DNA from 3 places in the Buttiauxella noackiae genome. Region 1 is predicted to be linked to each of the others. Evidence: predicted binding sites of a transcription regulator. Region 1 holds the regulator's gene; each other region holds the start of a gene.
The links. The regulator PurR, encoded in region 1, represses purine synthesis genes. The targets are predictions, from matches to a motif close to CANGCAAACGTTTGCNTG.
Positions count from the first base shown of each region.

Region 1 (5,625 bases):
CGACCGTTTTCGTGGTTTTTATCCGGTAGTCATTGACGTTGAAACCGCCGGGTTTAACGCTAAAACCGATGCTTTACTTGAAGTCGCAGCCATCACTTTAAAGATGGATCAAGACGGCTGGTTATCGATTGACGAAACCCTGCATTTCCATGTTGAACCTTTTGAGGGTGCAATTCTTCAGCCTGAAGCGCTGGCCTTTAATGGTATCGACCCGCATAACCCGTTGCGTGGTGCAGTGAGTGAATATGACGCGCTGCACGCAATTTTTAAAATGGTGCGCAAAGGCATTAAAGACACCGGCTGTAACCGCGCGATCATGGTCGCCCATAATGCGACATTCGATCACAGCTTTATGATGGCAGCGGCAGAACGTGCTTCTTTAAAACGTAACCCGTTCCATCCATTTGTGACCTTTGACACTGCCGCACTGAGCGGGTTGGTGCTGGGCCAGACGGTACTCGCCAAAGCGTGTATCGCCGCAGGTATGCCATTTGACAGCAGCCAGGCGCACTCAGCTCTATATGATACTGAGCAAACAGCCATGCTATTTTGCGAAATCGTCAACCGCTGGAAACGACTCGGTGGTTGGCCTCTACCCTTACCGGTTGAGCCAGAATCTGAAGCATAAAAAAAGCGACCTTAACGGGTCGCTTTTTACTTCTGGCTAGATCTGATTCGGGTTGCAAATTACTCTGCGTCTGGCTCTTCAGATTTGTACTTAGCTGCAGTCTCTTTAATCAGAGATTGCAATTCACCACGCTGATACATCTCAATGATGATATCGCAACCGCCAACCAGCTCACCATCAACCCACAGCTGCGGGAAGGTAGGCCAGTTAGCGTATTTTGGCAGCTCAGCACGGATGTCTGGGTTCTGTAAAATATCAACGTACGCGAAACGCTCACCACAAGCGGATAGCGCCTGCACAGCCTGGGCGGAGAAGCCACAGCTAGGCAGTTTCGGAGAACCTTTCATATAAAGAAGAATTGGGTTCTCAGTAATCTGTTGTTGGATTTTTTCAATAGTGCTCATTGCATGCTTCCTCAAACCAAGTCCTGGCATTAGCCTGCCATTGTAGCGATTGACGCCCCCTCCAGAAAACACCATTTTTTACAGGGTTTTTCTGTCGTACGCGATGGAGGGACAACATGCATTAAGAATAACACTTTTCCTGCCACTGAAAATCAGCAAATAATCCTAAGCCTGATCAATAAATAGCCTTACAACCATTAGTTTGGTTATTTTTTTTGCGTCCGGTAACGAAACAGCAAGACGAATAGTAAAAGGTTATTAACTTTATCGTACTTAATAGATTAGAATCGGCGGGTTTCGCAAAATCATACACGGGCATGATGGTTTTTCTCATGCATTCATTTTAACCAGGGGATTGTCGAGTGGCGCGGATAACAAAAATTTCTATCACGCTCTGTGCTCTGCTATTTACCTTGCCGTATACACCATTGACGCAGGCGTCTGAGCACGCTCGTCCCGTGGTGGCGTCCAAAGCGCACGTTGTGAAAAATACAACGAAGAGCACAGAAAAGAGCAGTAAGAGTAAAACCACCACCGCCAGCAAAAAAAGCACCACCTCAGCTAAAACGGCCAGCAAGAAAAAAGAAACAACTGCCGCAAAAAGTAAAACCGCCAAAAATGCCAGCAGCGCTAAAACAAAGAATCTTGCAAAAAACTCCCGCAATAAAACTTCTAAGCTCGCAAAAGCCCAGCCTGTTACTTTCACCGAAAAATGCAGCAAGCCGCGTAAAGGCCATAAAGCGCATTGTGTAAAAGTGAAATCAGAACAGCCAACGACGATTGCAGCGGCGCATAAAGTCCGTGTGCAAAAAGCACAAAAAACGGCAATGAACAAATTGATGGGCCAGATCGGTAAGCCGTATCGTTGGGGTGGCACCTCACCAGTTACCGGTTTCGATTGCAGTGGTCTGGTTTACTACGCATACAAAGACTTAGTGAAGTTCCGTATTCCTCGTACCGCTAATGAGATGTATCACCTGCGTGATGCCTCATCTGTAGATCGTGGAGAGCTGGAAACGGGTGATTTGGTGTTCTTCCGTACTCAGGGTCGTGGTACTGCTGATCACGTTGGTGTATACGTCGGCAATGGTAAATTCATTCAGTCACCACGTACCGGTCAGGACATCCAGATCACCTCTTTGAGCGAAGATTACTGGCAACGTCACTATGTCGGCGCAAAACGCGTTATGACACCTAAAACCATTCGTTAAATCTGCTACCTGCCCTTCCCTGGGCAGGTAAGTTCCCTCTTTTGCTTATCCTTTCAATTTGTTACCCTAAACCCGCACTAAAAGTGTTTATTTAACAATAGATACCCAAAGTAATTCGAGTTGCATCGCAGCGGCAAGAGAATGAATAAAGCCAACAAAGATGTAGCTCGAAGTATCACGGGTAATAAGGAGTCAGCAATGTCGTTCGAACTACCTGCACTACCATATGCAAAAGATGCTTTAGCACCGCATATCTCCGCCGAAACTCTGGAATACCATTACGGTAAACACCATCAAACTTATGTCACTAACCTGAACAATCTGGTTAAGGGCACCGCGTTTGAAGGTAAAACTCTCGAAGAGATCGTTCGGACTTCCGAAGGTGGCGTGTTTAACAACGCAGCTCAGGTCTGGAACCATACCTTCTACTGGAATTGCCTGGCACCAAATGCTGGCGGTGAACCAACTGGAGAGCTTCTGGAAGCCATTAATAAGTCATTTGGTAGCTTTGCTGAGTTTAAACAGCAATTCACTGATGCGGCTATCAAAAACTTTGGCGCTGGCTGGACCTGGCTTGTCAAACAAGAAGATGGTGCTTTGGCGATCGTCTCTACCTCAAACGCGGGTACACCACTGACAACAGCAGCAACGCCGTTATTGACTGTGGATGTGTGGGAACATGCGTACTACATCGACTACCGCAATGCTCGTGCTGGTTACCTTGAGCATTTCTGGGCGTTGGTGAACTGGGAGTTTGTTGCGAAGAACCTGGCAGCATAAAACCTAAAAGATATGGGCCGCGATTGCGGCCCATTTTAATCAGAGCGATGTATCAATGCAGTACGGCGGTTAGCGCGCCACACACAATCAGTGCCAAAACAACAACCGTGGTCATGATTGAAAATTTCAGATCGGTACTCATTAGCAAACTCCTTTTATTACCTTACAATCGGTGTGTCGGATTGATTTTCCCACAATCAGACATAAAAATCCCCCTCGTTTTAACCTGATATCGCTTTTCCCTCTTTCACTTTTCTCCAGGATAGGCCAAAATCCCACGCTAATTTATTGCGTACCATCTATTCAACGCCCTCCTTCCGTTTTATGTCGCAATCCCGGCATACCTGCAACCTTAACGTTGCCTCAGGAGTTAGCGTACGCAATCGTTTAACACATTGGTTATCAGGGGTTTACGATATGGCCCGGAGTGAAATTTAATGGCGACAATCAAGGACGTAGCGAAGCTCGCAAACGTTTCCACTACAACCGTATCACATGTGATCAACAAAACCCGTTTTGTGGCGGAAGAGACACGTAATGCGGTATGGGCTGCGATTAAACAATTGCACTATTCACCTAGCGCCGTCGCGCGTAGCTTGAAAGTTAATCACACCAAAACGATTGGTTTGCTAGCCACTTCCAGCGAAGCACCCTATTTTGCCGAGATAATTGAAGCTGTCGAAAATAGCTGCTTTGAAAAAGGCTATACCCTGATTCTGGGTAATGCGCATAACAACTTCGAAAAACAGCGCGCCTATTTGTCCATGATGGCGCAAAAACGCGTTGATGGCCTATTGGTGATGTGTTCTGAATACCCGGAATCATTACTGACTATGCTTGAAGAATATCGTCACATCCCAATGGTTGTGATGGACTGGGGTGAAGCCCGCGCAGATTTTACCGACTCCGTTGTCGATAATGCTTTCCACGGTGGCTACCTGGCAGGACGTTATTTGATTGAGCGTGGCCACCGTGAGATTGGTGCAATTCCCGGTCAAATGGAACGTAATACCGGTGGTGGCCGCCATGCAGGGTTTATGAAGGCACTTGAAGAAGCGGGTATCTCTATTCCTGACAACTGGATTGTTCAAGGTGACTTTGAACCTGAGTCAGGCTACCGCGCCATGCAGCAGATAATCGGTCAGTCTCATCGCCCAACTGCAGTATTCTGCGGCGGTGACATTATGGCGATGGGCGCAATTTGTGCTGCTGATGAGATGGGTTTACGCGTGCCGCAGGATATTTCCATTATCGGTTACGACAACGTGCGTAACGCGCGTTATTTCTCACCGGCATTGACCACTATTCACCAGCCGAAGGATTCGTTGGGTGAAACAGCATTCAATATGCTGCTGGATAGAATCGTCAATAAACGCGAAGAGTCGCAGTCGATTGAAGTCCATCCACGTCTGATTGAACGCCGTTCAGTGGCAGATGGTCCATTCCGCGATTATCGTCGCTAAGTTAAGTCGGATGACGCTATGCTTATCCGACCTATGAAATGCAGTTGTCGGGTGGATTACCACCCGATTTATAATGGCTCCTGCAACCACTCCTGATTCATCGTCTCGCTATCCCCTAAATACTCCAGCAGCCAGGCCAGGGCTGGCGAAGCGTCATTTTGCCGCCATGTCAGGCAACATGCTGCATCCGGGAATGGGTTATCGAGTGTCAGCTGACTCCACTGCCCAGAAGCCAACCACGGCCTTGCTATGTGCAATGGCACCATGCCGATACATAACCCCGCGCTAAGACAATCAGAGCCTGATTCCCAGTCCGGAACCACAACTCGACGCTGGTTATCCAAAAGCCAGGTAATACGCTTCGGTAGCGAACGGGAAGTATCTTCGAGTACTAACGACGGCCAGGCCCGTAGATCATCATCACTTAAAGTTCCGCCCTGTCGTGCCAGCGGATGGTTTGATGACACCACACAGCGCCAGCTCAGCGCCCCCATATCGCGAAAAGCATAGCGCCCCCCGACAGGAATGGCTTGTGTCGCGCCAATCGCGACTTCAACTCGTCCGTCAGCTAGCGCATCCCACACGCCATTAAACACCTCCTGAAAAATACGCAGTTCGATATCAGGAAAGTGGCGATAAAAATCCAACACCAACTGCCGCGTTCGTTCGGGCTTAACGATATTATCGACGGCTATCGCCAGATGGCCGCGCCATCCATTTGCGATCTGTTGGCACTGTTGCCGTGTCGTCATCATTTTTTTGATAACAGAGCGGCCTTCTTTCAAAAAAAAGATGCCTGCGGGGGTTAATTCTACATCCCGATGACGACGTTCGAATAACGGAACGGCTAACCAGTCTTCCAACTGCCGTACCGTATAGCTGATAGCTGACGGAACGCGGTGTAACTCTTGTGCTGCACCGCTGAAGCTACCATTGCGCGCTACCGCATCTATCACTTCCAGCGAATATTCTGACCACATTTCTCTGCTCACAAATTTTTTGAACGCAACCTACAAATATTAGCGTTTCACAAGCGTATTTGCACTCCGTACACTCACGCGGCAATCAACCTGCACGATAAAACAAGAGAACATTATGCAACCATCAAAAGGATTTCTTATCTGGCTGGCTGGATTAAG
Region 1 covers NZ_JPRU01000001.1:333,336-338,960, reverse strand. The annotation lists gene rnt (ribonuclease T) at 1-628, shown strand, start outside; gene grxD (monothiol glutaredoxin 4) at 688-1,032, opposite strand; gene IX31_RS01470 (C40 family peptidase) at 1,395-2,243, shown strand; gene sodB (superoxide dismutase [Fe]) at 2,442-3,023, shown strand; gene cydH (cytochrome bd-I oxidase subunit CydH) at 3,076-3,165, opposite strand; gene purR (HTH-type transcriptional repressor PurR) at 3,461-4,486, shown strand; gene punR (DNA-binding transcriptional activator PunR) at 4,555-5,466, opposite strand; gene punC (purine nucleoside transporter PunC) at 5,582-5,625, shown strand, end outside.

Region 2 (5,625 bases), on a different contig from region 1:
CGAAAGCTGTTCCATACCGTCCAATACTTCCGGGACAAACCAAGTGCGCTTATCAAGCGGCACGTAGCCAACAGCTTCGCCACGTTGTGACAGTTCCGCACAGGCGGCATGCAGCAAATGGCTGCGCCCTCCTCCTTCTCGCGACCAGAAATAGATATATCCGCTGTGATCCTGACGGAGCACGGACTGGAGTGCGGCGAGTAAAGAAGGATTATCACCCGGCCAGAAACTCGCAAAAGTTTCGTCATCAGGCAAATAGAGTGGCAGTGATAGCTGTGCCGGCGTATTCAGAATTACCTCAACCATAACAGGCAGAAAAACGCAGAGAGTCTAACACAGAAATGAGGATCAATAGAACCGGGCGAACGCGCCGCCCGGCTTGAGGAAAAACTACGATTTTACGTCGTTTTCTTCAGCATCCAGCACCACTTCTTCCGGGCGCAGCACGCTGATAAGTTTGAAGATCAGACTCAGGCTCACACCAACGACTGTCGCCAGCGCCATACCTTTGAGCTCAGCCGCTCCAATGTGCACTTTTGCGCCACTCACACCGATAATCAGGATGACGGAGGTCAGAATCAAGTTTTGCGTTTTGTTGTAATCGACTTTTGATTCGATCAACACGCGAATACCGGATGCACCGATCACGCCATACAGCAGCAAGGAGACGCCACCAATCACCGGAACCGGGATAATCTGGATCGCCGCCGCCAGTTTGCCAACGCAAGAAAGCAGAATCGCCAGAATCGCCGCGCCACCAATAACCCATGTGGAATAGACACGGGTAATGGCCATAACGCCGATATTCTCACCATAAGTGGTATTTGGTGTCGAACCAAAGAAGCCGGAGAAAATCGTCGAAATACCGTTGGCGAACATTGAACGATGCAGGCCTGGGTCGCGAATCAAATCTTTCTTTACGATATTAGCCGTGACGACCAGGTGACCCACGTGTTCCGCAATCACTACCAGTGCTGCAGGCAAAATAGTAAAGATCGCAAACCACTCGAAACGCGGGGTGTAGAAGGTCGGCAGTGCGAACCAGTGCGCGTTAATAATTGGCGTCACATCGACCACGCCCATGGCGAAGGAGAGTGCATAACCCGCCAGAACACCGATAAGAATCGGGATAATCGCCAGGAAGCCACGGAACAAAACGGAACCAAAGATGGTTACCCCAAGCGTCACCAGCGAAATAATGATTGTGGTTGAGTCAGGAGAAGTGCCATCAGCAGGTAGAAGACCGGCCATATTTGCAGCCACACCCGCCAGTTCAAGACCGATAACGGCCACAATCGCGCCCATCGCCGCTGGAGGAAACATCACATCCAGCCAGCCAGTACCGGCTTTTTTAACAATCAGAGCCACAATACAGAACAACACGCCGCACATGATAAACCCGCCCAGCGCCACTTCATAACCCAGCGGCAGGAGCAGGAGCACTGGCGAAATAAACGCAAAGCTCGAACCGAGATACGCCGGGATTTTACCTTTACAGATAAAGAGATACAGCAGCGTCCCAATCCCGTTAAACAGCAGCACCGTCGCCGGGTTAATGTGGAACAAGATCGGCACCAGAACGGTGGCACCAAACATGGCGAACAGATGTTGCAGACTTAACGGTATCGTTTGCAACAAGGGTGGTCTTTCACTCACCCCAATGGCGCGGCGTGTCATGTTGTTTTCCTCAGAATATTATTTTTAGAACAAACGGATCGAACAAATCAAAAAAAAGCCGACTATCGAAGTCGGCTCATTTTATTATTTAGTACCAAATATCTTGTCGCCCGCATCGCCGAGCCCCGGAATAATGTATCCGTGCTCATTCAGACCCTGATCGATAGAAGCGGTGAACAGCTCTACGTCCGGGTGCGCTTTTTCCAGCGCTGCGATACCTTCTGGTGCTGCGACCAGAACCAATACTTTAATGCTGGTACAGCCAGCGTTTTTCAGCAGGTCGATGGTTGCGATCATAGAACCGCCGGTTGCCAGCATAGGGTCAACCACCAGCGCCATACGTTCTTCAATGTTAGAAACCAGTTTCTGGAAGTAAGGAACTGGCTCCAGGGTTTCTTCGTTACGGTAGATACCCACAACGCTGATACGCGCGCTTGGAACGTTTTCCAGCACACCTTCCATCATGCCCAGGCCTGCGCGCAGGATTGGCACAACGGTAATTTTCTTGCCTTTAATCTGATCGATCTCTACCGGGCCGTTCCAGCCTTCGATAGTGACTTTTTCAGTTTCCAGATCCGCCGTGGCTTCGTAAGTCAGCAAGCTGCCAACTTCTGAGGCGAGTTCACGAAAGCGTTTGGTACTAATGTCGTTCTCACGCATCAGGCCCAGCTTGTGTTTGACGAGTGGGTGTTTGACTTCCACGATCTTCATACTCTTTCTCCCCGAGATAGTTGGCCACCATAAAAAAAATCGCCGGATTATACCGCTTTTTTAACACCGCGCCACCGCTTCGAGATCAAGTTGGGTGAAATGAGTATAGATTGATAATAATTACATCCCTCTGAACAAGAGGCTCGCAAACGTTTGCCTGCACTGTTAGAATTGCGGCGTTTTTTATTTCTAACCCATCCGCGGGGACTAAGCAGTGACCGACAAAACCTCTCTTAGCTATAAAGATGCCGGTGTTGATATTGATGCTGGTAACGCTCTGGTCGATAAAATCAAAGGTGTAGTGAAAAAGACTCGCCGCCCGGAAGTCATGGGTGGGCTGGGTGGTTTCGGTGCGTTGTGCGCGTTACCTCAAAAGTATCGTGAGCCTGTGCTGGTTTCCGGCACCGACGGTGTGGGTACTAAATTACGTCTGGCGATGGATTTAAAGCGCCACGACACTATCGGCATTGATCTGGTTGCGATGTGTGTAAATGACCTGATTGTTCAGGGTGCTGAGCCGCTGTTTTTCCTTGATTATTATGCAACTGGCAAACTTGAAGTCGATACTGCTGCCAGCGTTATCACCGGTATTGCCGAAGGTTGTCTGCAATCTGGCTGTGCATTAGTTGGCGGTGAAACGGCTGAAATGCCGGGCATGTACCATGGCGAAGATTACGACGTTGCTGGCTTCTGTGTTGGCGTGGTTGAAAAATCTGAAATCATCGATGGCTCTAAAGTAACCGACGGCGATGTTTTGATTGCTCTGGCGTCTAGCGGACCGCATTCGAACGGTTATTCTCTGGTACGTAAAGTACTGGAAGTGAGCGGTACTGACCCTCTGACCACTGAGCTGGAAGGCAAACCGCTGGCCGATCATTTACTCGAACCGACGCGCATTTATGTGAAGCCGATTCTGGAATTGATTGAAAATGTTGACGTTCATGCGATTGCACACCTGACTGGCGGTGGTTTCTGGGAAAATATCCCACGCGTTCTACCAGACAACACGCAGGCTATTATTGCTGAATCTTCATGGCAGTGGCCTGCGGTATTCAACTGGTTGCAAAAAGCCGGGAATATCAGCCGTCACGAAATGTACCGCACCTTTAACTGCGGTGTCGGCATGCTGATTGCCCTGCCTGCGTCAGAAGCTGATAAAGCGATAGAATTTTTGAATGCAAAAGGTGAAAACGCCTGGAAAATCGGTAGTATCAAAGCTTCTGATTCCTCCGAACGCGTGGTTATTGAGTAATGAGACGTATAGTGGTGCTAATTTCCGGCAACGGAAGCAATCTTCAGGCAATTATTGATGCCTGTAAGCTTAAAAAGATTAATGCCACCGTGGCGGCTGTATTCAGTAATAAAAGCGATGCCTTTGGTCTTGAACGAGCGCGTGCTGCGGAAATTCCTGCTCACGCGTTAACGGCTAGCCAGTTCGCCGACCGTGCAGCGTTCGATCGCGAGCTAATGCTTGAGATCGATGCCTACGCGCCGGATTTGGTGGTGCTGGCGGGTTATATGCGCATTCTTAGCCCAGAGTTTGTCGGCCATTACGCAGGGCGACTGATCAATATCCACCCTTCTCTGCTGCCAAAATATCCTGGCCTGAATACTCATAGCCAGGTGTTGGAAAATGGCGACGAAGTGCATGGAACATCCGTGCATTTTGTCACTGAGGAGCTGGATGGCGGGCCGGTTATTCTTCAGGCCAAAGTACCGGTGTTTGAAGGTGATGACGAAGAAGACATTACCGCCCGCGTGCAGAATCAGGAACACGCTATTTATCCGTTAGTTGTCTCCTGGTTTATCGAAGGACGCCTGCAAATGCGTGAAAATAGCGCCTGGCTGGATGGCAACAAACTGCCACCGCAGGGCCATGCCGCAGACGAATAAAACTAAGGGGCTACGGCCCCTTTTTCACGCCTCCGCCCTACAACGCTAACTAAACTTCATCACGATTTGTCATACTTTACGGCCATCGTTGGACATTCCACGGCAAAGCTCGCCATAATGACAGACGTGACGGCATTTTAACGTCCACGAAAACGGAGTGTGAGGGCTAATGGGTCAGGATAAGCTGTATATCGAAAAAGAACTGAGCTGGTTGTCTTTTAATGAACGTGTTCTTCAGGAAGCAGCGGACAAAATTAACCCGCTGATTGAGAGAATGCGTTTTCTCGGCATCTATTCGAATAACCTTGATGAATTTTACAAAGTTCGTTTCGCCGAGCTAAAACGGCGCATTCTGATCAGCGAAGAACAAGGTACGGCTCCTAACTCGCGCCATTTACTCAACAAAATTCAGGCGCGTGTTCTAAAGGCCGACCAAGAGTTTGATGGGCTTTATAACGATCTGCTGCTGGAAATGGCGCGTAATCAAATTTTCTTGATTAATGAACGCCAGCTTTCCCCAAATCAGCAAAACTGGCTGCGACACTACTTTAAACACTATTTGCGCCAGCACATCACACCGATCCTGATTAACCACGACACCGATCTGGTGCAGTTTCTTAAAGATGACTACACCTACCTTGCGGTAGAGATCATTCGTGGCGATGACATTCGTTACGCGTTGCTGGAAATTCCGTCCGATAAAGTGCCACGCTTTGTTAATTTGCCGCCAGAAGCACCGCGCCGCCGCAAGCCGATGATCCTATTGGATAACATTCTGCGTTACTGCCTGGATGATATTTTCAAAGGTTTCTTCGATTACGATTCGTTGAACGCCTACTCAATGAAAATGACTCGCGACGCGGAATACGATCTGGTCACGGAAATGGAATCGAGCTTGCTGGAACTGATGTCATCAAGCCTGAAACAACGTTTGACTGCCGAGCCTGTGCGTTTTGTATATCAACGTGATATGCCTGATGCGATGGTTGAAATGCTGCGTAACAAGCTGACTATCACCAATTACGATTCCATTGTACCAGGTGGTCGCTACCATAACTTTAAAGATTTCATTAACTTCCCGAACGTCGGCAAAGCCAATTTAGTAAACAAACCACTGCCGCGCCTGCGCCACATCTGGTTTGATAAATTCCGTAACGGTTTTGATGCGATACGTAATCGTGACGTGCTGCTCTACTATCCGTATCACACTTTTGAGCACGTACTAGAATTGCTGCGCCAGGCGTCATTCGATCCAAGCGTGCTGGCGATTAAAATCAATATTTATCGTGTGGCAAAAGACTCGCGCATTATTGAGTCAATGATCCACGCCGCGCACAATGGCAA
Region 2 covers NZ_JPRU01000002.1:1,213,964-1,219,588, forward strand. The annotation lists gene IX31_RS14065 (DnaA inactivator Hda) at 1-291, opposite strand, end outside; gene uraA (uracil permease) at 391-1,677, opposite strand; gene upp (uracil phosphoribosyltransferase) at 1,762-2,388, opposite strand; gene purM (phosphoribosylformylglycinamidine cyclo-ligase) at 2,603-3,640, shown strand; gene purN (phosphoribosylglycinamide formyltransferase) at 3,640-4,281, shown strand; gene ppk1 (polyphosphate kinase 1) at 4,451-5,625, shown strand, end outside.
Region 2: a site for PurR is predicted at 2,531-2,548, ahead of purM (phosphoribosylformylglycinamidine cyclo-ligase). Genes of this name have one in related genera too.

Region 3 (5,625 bases), 980 kb from region 1:
AAAGCGCCATTTTTCTCGGCATATGGACGAGAAGCGAGATAGAAGGAACCGGTTTGATTAAGGTCGGTGCCATCGGTTAAAACGCGCACTCCACCATTGAGCAATGCTGCGGAGTAGTACGGGTCCCAAATCGCCCAGGCATCAACGTTACCCTGCTGGAACGCCGCCCGGGCATCGGCTGGCGTTAAGTATGCAGGCTCGACATCGGTAAATTTCAGGCCAGCTTTTTGTAGCGCTCTTAATACCAGATTGTGGGAACTGGAACCTTTCTGGAAAGCGATTTTATGGCCTTTGAGTTCCGCGACTGTTTTTATCGGACTGTTTTCCGGCACCAGAATCACTTCGGCTTTCGGTTTTGCCGGTTCTGAACCGACATACACCAGATCGGCACCTGCTGCCTGCGCGAAGATTGGCGGAATATCACCGGTGCTGCCCAGATCGATACTGCCGATGTTCAGCGCTTCGAGCATTTGTGGGCCAGCCGGGAACTCAATCCACTGGAATTTTGTGTTCGGATACTCTTTTTCCAGCAGCTGATGGCTTTTCGCCAGTACCATGCTGACCGAGCCTTTTTGATAACCAATGCGTAGCTGCTCAGGCCCGGTTTCAGCCGCGTGCAGTGTAGCGCTCAGGCTTAATGTTCCTGCGAGTGCAAGCCAGGGAGCGGTTCGTTTCAGAAAGTTAAACATGAGCAACTCCTTGCGTCTTAAAAGGGGAGGAGACAATGAAATCCCGGCGGTGCAGAGCCTGCCAGAAGGTTTCCAGCGAGTTATCGAGGCGTTGTTGTAAGTTATTGCTGAACACTGGTTTATGCTGGTAATCCGCAATCTGGCTGTCATCGGCAAACACACCATGCAGAATTTCCTGTGCTTTTAGCGCATTAAGGACAGGCTTGAGTGCGTAATCGACTGCCAGCATGTGCGCAACCGTACCGCCGGTGGCTAAAGGCAGAACGACTTTTTTATCCAGAGCGCGCTCAGGCAATAGGTCGAGCAGCGTTTTCAGAGCGCCAGAAAATGAAGCTTTATAAACAGGTGTTGCGATGATCACGCCATCGGCCTGTTCTAATTGTTCTATTAACGCCAGAAGAGCCGGGCTATCGAAACGGGCGTAGAGCAAATCTTCAGGCGCGAAATTCTGTAGATGCCAGTGACACACCTCGATATCCAGAGCGCTCAGTTTTTCGCGGGCATATTCCAGCAGTGCACTAGAACGGGATGGGAAGCGCGGGCTTCCAGCAAGGGTAATCACACGCATATTGTTTCCTTATAACTAATTGTTTGCTTTTAAGTGACATTGATAACAATTGAGTGTGATATTCGCGCAGAACTGTTATTCCACTAAATGATTTATATGGAAAACATTTGCTAAAAAACGCATAACAACGGAGAGAAAGGTAAACGATTGCGCTGATTCAGCCTTTTTTGTCGCAGGTCAATTCCATTCACTCACGTTATCAACGATAATACGGCCCCGGTTTGCATACCGGGAATCCAGGAGAGTTCATGTACTACCCCTTCGTTCGTAAAGCCCTATTCAAGCTCGATCCAGAGCGCGCTCATGAAGTGACATTCCAGCAATTGCGTCGTGTAACAGGTACACCTCTCGAATGGCTGGTGCGGCAAAACGTGCCGTCGAAACCTGTCACTTGTATGGGATTGACCTTTAAGAACCCATTAGGCCTGGCGGCAGGCTTGGACAAAAATGGTGAGTGCATTGATGCGTTGGGTGCAATGGGCTTTGGCTCCATTGAAATTGGCACAGTAACGCCTCGCCCACAGCCTGGAAATGACAAGCCAAGAATCTTTCGTCTGGTAGAGGCTGAAGGATTAATTAACCGTATGGGTTTCAATAACCACGGTGTTGATAACCTGGTTGAGAATGTCGAAAAATCCCATTTTGATGGGGTACTTGGTATCAATATTGGTAAGAATAAAGACACTCCAGTTGAACAAGGGAAAGATGACTATTTGATCTGCATGGATAAAATTTATCCATACGCGGGTTATATAGCGATTAATATTTCATCACCAAATACCCCTGGATTACGCACGCTGCAATACGGCGATGCGCTGGATGATCTGTTAACTGCAATCAAAAATAAGCAGCAAACGCTTCAGGAATTGCATCATAAATATGTACCTGTGGCGGTGAAAATCGCGCCGGATCTTTCTGAAGAAGAATTGATCCAGGTGGCTGATAGTTTGGTTCGCCATAATATTGATGGGGTAATTGCAACCAATACGACATTGGATCGCAGCCTGGTTCAGGGCATGAAATATTGCGATGAAATGGGTGGCTTAAGTGGCCGTCCGGTTCAACTAAAAAGCACAGAAATTATTCGCCGCTTGTCGCAAGAATTAAATGGTCGCTTGCCGATTATTGGGGTAGGTGGTATTGATTCATTGATTGCTGCTCGTGAGAAAATGGCTGCGGGTGCCTCTTTAGTACAAATATATTCCGGGTTCATATTTAAAGGCCCGCCTCTGATTAAAGAAATCGTTTCAGGTCTCTAAGTATTTACTTTCGGACAACCGGGGCTTTATTTTCAGCCCTGGTTGTTTTATATTCCATCACTGTTGCTAATTTGAACATATTAGTCTTTTATTAATGTGTTCATTTACGAAGCGGTGATAAGGATATTTCTAATCGCAGGAATATGGGGATAAGGGCAAATAATTATGCGGATTAAACCGGACGATAATTGGCGTTGGTATTATGATGAGGAGCATGATCGTATGATGCTCGATTTAGCCAATGGCATGCTTTTCCGTTCGCGTTTCCCTCGTAAAATGCTTACTCCCGATGCCTTTGAAAACACAGGATTTTGTGTCGATGATGCAGCTCTATTTTTCTCTTTTGAAGAAAAATGTCGTGACCTGGTATTAAGTAAAGAACAGCGTGCTGAACTGGTGTTAAATGCACTCGTAGCAATTCGTTATCTTAAGCCGCAAATGCCAAAAAGCTGGCACTTTCTCTCTCATGGGGAATGCTGGCAGCCAATACCGGGCGATGCTGCCTGTGTGTGGTTAAGCGACGATATGCAGCAGGTGAATCTGCTGGTGGTAGAAACGGGTGATAACGCTGCGCTCTGTTTATTAGCACAGCCAAGCTTGCAACTTGCTGGCCGTACCATGCAGCTCGGTGATGCGATTAAAGTGATGAATGACAGATTAAGGCCGCAACCAATAAGTAACGCCCTTAACCTTGATCAGGCGGTTTAATTACCCGCTAACTCTACATCTCCAGCAGGAATACAACTACAGCAAAGGATTGTGCCATCATCATTGATAGCATTTTTCTTCAACGCTTTGACTTCCCCACTGACTAACTTTATCCGGCAACTGCCACAAATTCCGGCTCGACAAGAATAGGGCACGCGAATTCCTTGTTGTTCGAGTTGCTCCAGCAAAATTTGTTGGTTGTTACCGCGAAATTGTTGTCCCTGCCAGCCGATTGCCACCATGCTTTCTTGCTGTTCAAAAGGTTCAAGAGTTTCTTCGGTCACCCCAGCGCCATAAACCTTCGCAGGTTTAGTTGCCAGTACTTCGAGCTCATCACCTACACGAATCACTCCGCTATTGCGGGCAATCAGATTTTGGCCGAAATCGACATCACCATTATCCAGTGCGGTGCGGAATTTTTGTAATGTCGCCAGCGGTTCACCACTCGGATGTTTACGGCCCCGCTCCGGGCTGACGGTGGTGAAAATGCAACGGCTGCATGGTTTTGCCACATCAAAGGTGACGCCACCAATACGCACCACTTGCCAGCTATCTTCTGCCCATGCATTTGCGCCAGTGACCACGATATTAGGGCGGAATTGCGTCATTTTGACACTTGCAGGGCAGCGGTTTTGCAAATCGCGCAGTGAGGCTTCATTAGCCAGCAAGAATGGGAAACCGTCAGCAAAAGAGAGCGGCACATCTTCATGGCGTTTAACACGGCGCGTTAAACTTTCACCTAACCAGCGCAGTTGTACCGGGCGTGAGAAGAATCCACTCAGCCATTGATTAATTTCATCTGGCGCAATTTGCGCGGTGAAATGGTTTCCCCAGACTTCTGTGGGTGCAGCCTCCGGCTGGAAATCGCTAAAGCGTATTGTGGCGGAACTGCCGTCCGGTGCGCTCAAAAATAGACCGTCGTGAATAATGGCCGGAGTAAATAGCACCATCTGCGGGAACTGACGTGCGGTAATAAAAGTGCCGTCAGGTTCTGTCACCATAAAGATGCGGTCAAAAGCTAAACCGCTGGTTGTTGCCTGTGCATGGGAGAGCGCAAGGCCACGCATCGATTTCACCGGGTGAATATAAAGCTGAGATAGGGTGATCATGATACGCACGCGCTCCTTGCATAAATGAAGAAAAAGAGAATATAAGAGGCCAACTTTATGACATGCGTGGCGGATTGGCTATAATGCGCCACAATTTTCTTTTTATACCTGATTAAGTGACGATATGAATTCTCTGTTTGCCAGTACGGCGCGTGGGCTTGAAGAGCTATTAAAAACTGAACTGGAGGGCCTTGGTGCGCAAGCATGCCAGGTGGTTCAGGGCGGCGTACATTACCAGGGGGACTCACGTCTGCTCTATCAAAGCTTGATGTGGAGCCGCCTTGCGTCCCGCATTTTGCTGCCATTGAATGAATGCAGTGTTTATAGCGACCTGGATTTGTATCTGGGCGTACAGACTATCGACTGGCCTGCGCTGTTTGGCCCGGATGCGACCTTTGCGGTGCATTTCAGTGGTCTGAATGACGTTATCCGTAATAGCCAATACGGCGCGCTAAAAGTGAAGGATGCGATTGTTGACTCCTTTACCCGTAAAAATCTACCGCGCCCTAACGTTGAACGTGAACAACCTGATTTGCGCATTAACGTTTGGCTGAATAAAGACACTGCCAGTATTGCGCTGGATTTGAGTGGCGAAGGCCTGCATCAGCGCGGCTACCGCGACAGCACCGGTGCGGCTCCTATTAAGGAAACGTTGGCATCCGCTATTGTTATGCGTTCAGGCTGGCAGCCGGGTACACCGCTGCTCGATCCAATGTGTGGTTCCGGTACGCTGCTGATTGAAGCTGCGATGATCGCCACCGATCGTGCGCCGGGTTTGCATCGTAAGCATTGGGGATTCCTCGGCTGGGCAAATCACGATGTTGATTTGTGGAAAGAGATCACCACTGAAGCACAGGTTCGCGCTCGCAAAGGTCTTGGCGAATACACTTCGCGCTTCTATGGTTCGGATAACGATTCACGCGTTATCGAACGCGCCCGTGCCAACACCCGTCGTGCGGGTCTGGGCGATATCATAAGCTATGAAGTCAAAGACGTGGCTAAATTGACCAATCCGCTGCCAGAAGGCCCGGTTGGTACAGTTGTCAGTAACCCGCCATACGGCGAGCGTCTGGACAGCGAGCCCGCGTTGATTGCGTTGCACAGTCTGCTTGGCCGCAATATGAAAAACCATTTTGGCGGCTGGAATTTATCGCTGTTTAGCGCCTCTCCGGATTTGCTAAGCTGCCTGCAACTACGTGCCGAACGTCAGTTTAAAGCGAAAAACGGCCCGCTGGATTGCGTGCAGAAAAACTATCAGTTATCTGCGACCAGCAGCGGTGTGGTATCAGGCC
Region 3 covers NZ_JPRU01000001.1:1,313,557-1,319,181, reverse strand. The annotation lists gene IX31_RS06115 (sulfonate ABC transporter substrate-binding protein) at 1-689, opposite strand, end outside; gene ssuE (NADPH-dependent FMN reductase) at 682-1,257, opposite strand; gene pyrD (quinone-dependent dihydroorotate dehydrogenase) at 1,506-2,516, shown strand; gene zapC (cell division protein ZapC) at 2,682-3,224, shown strand; gene IX31_RS06095 (YcbX family protein) at 3,221-4,333, opposite strand; gene rlmKL (bifunctional 23S rRNA (guanine(2069)-N(7))-methyltransferase RlmK/23S rRNA (guanine(2445)-N(2))-methyltransferase RlmL) at 4,458-5,625, shown strand, end outside.
Region 3: a site for PurR is predicted at 1,394-1,411, ahead of pyrD (quinone-dependent dihydroorotate dehydrogenase). Genes of this name have one in related genera too.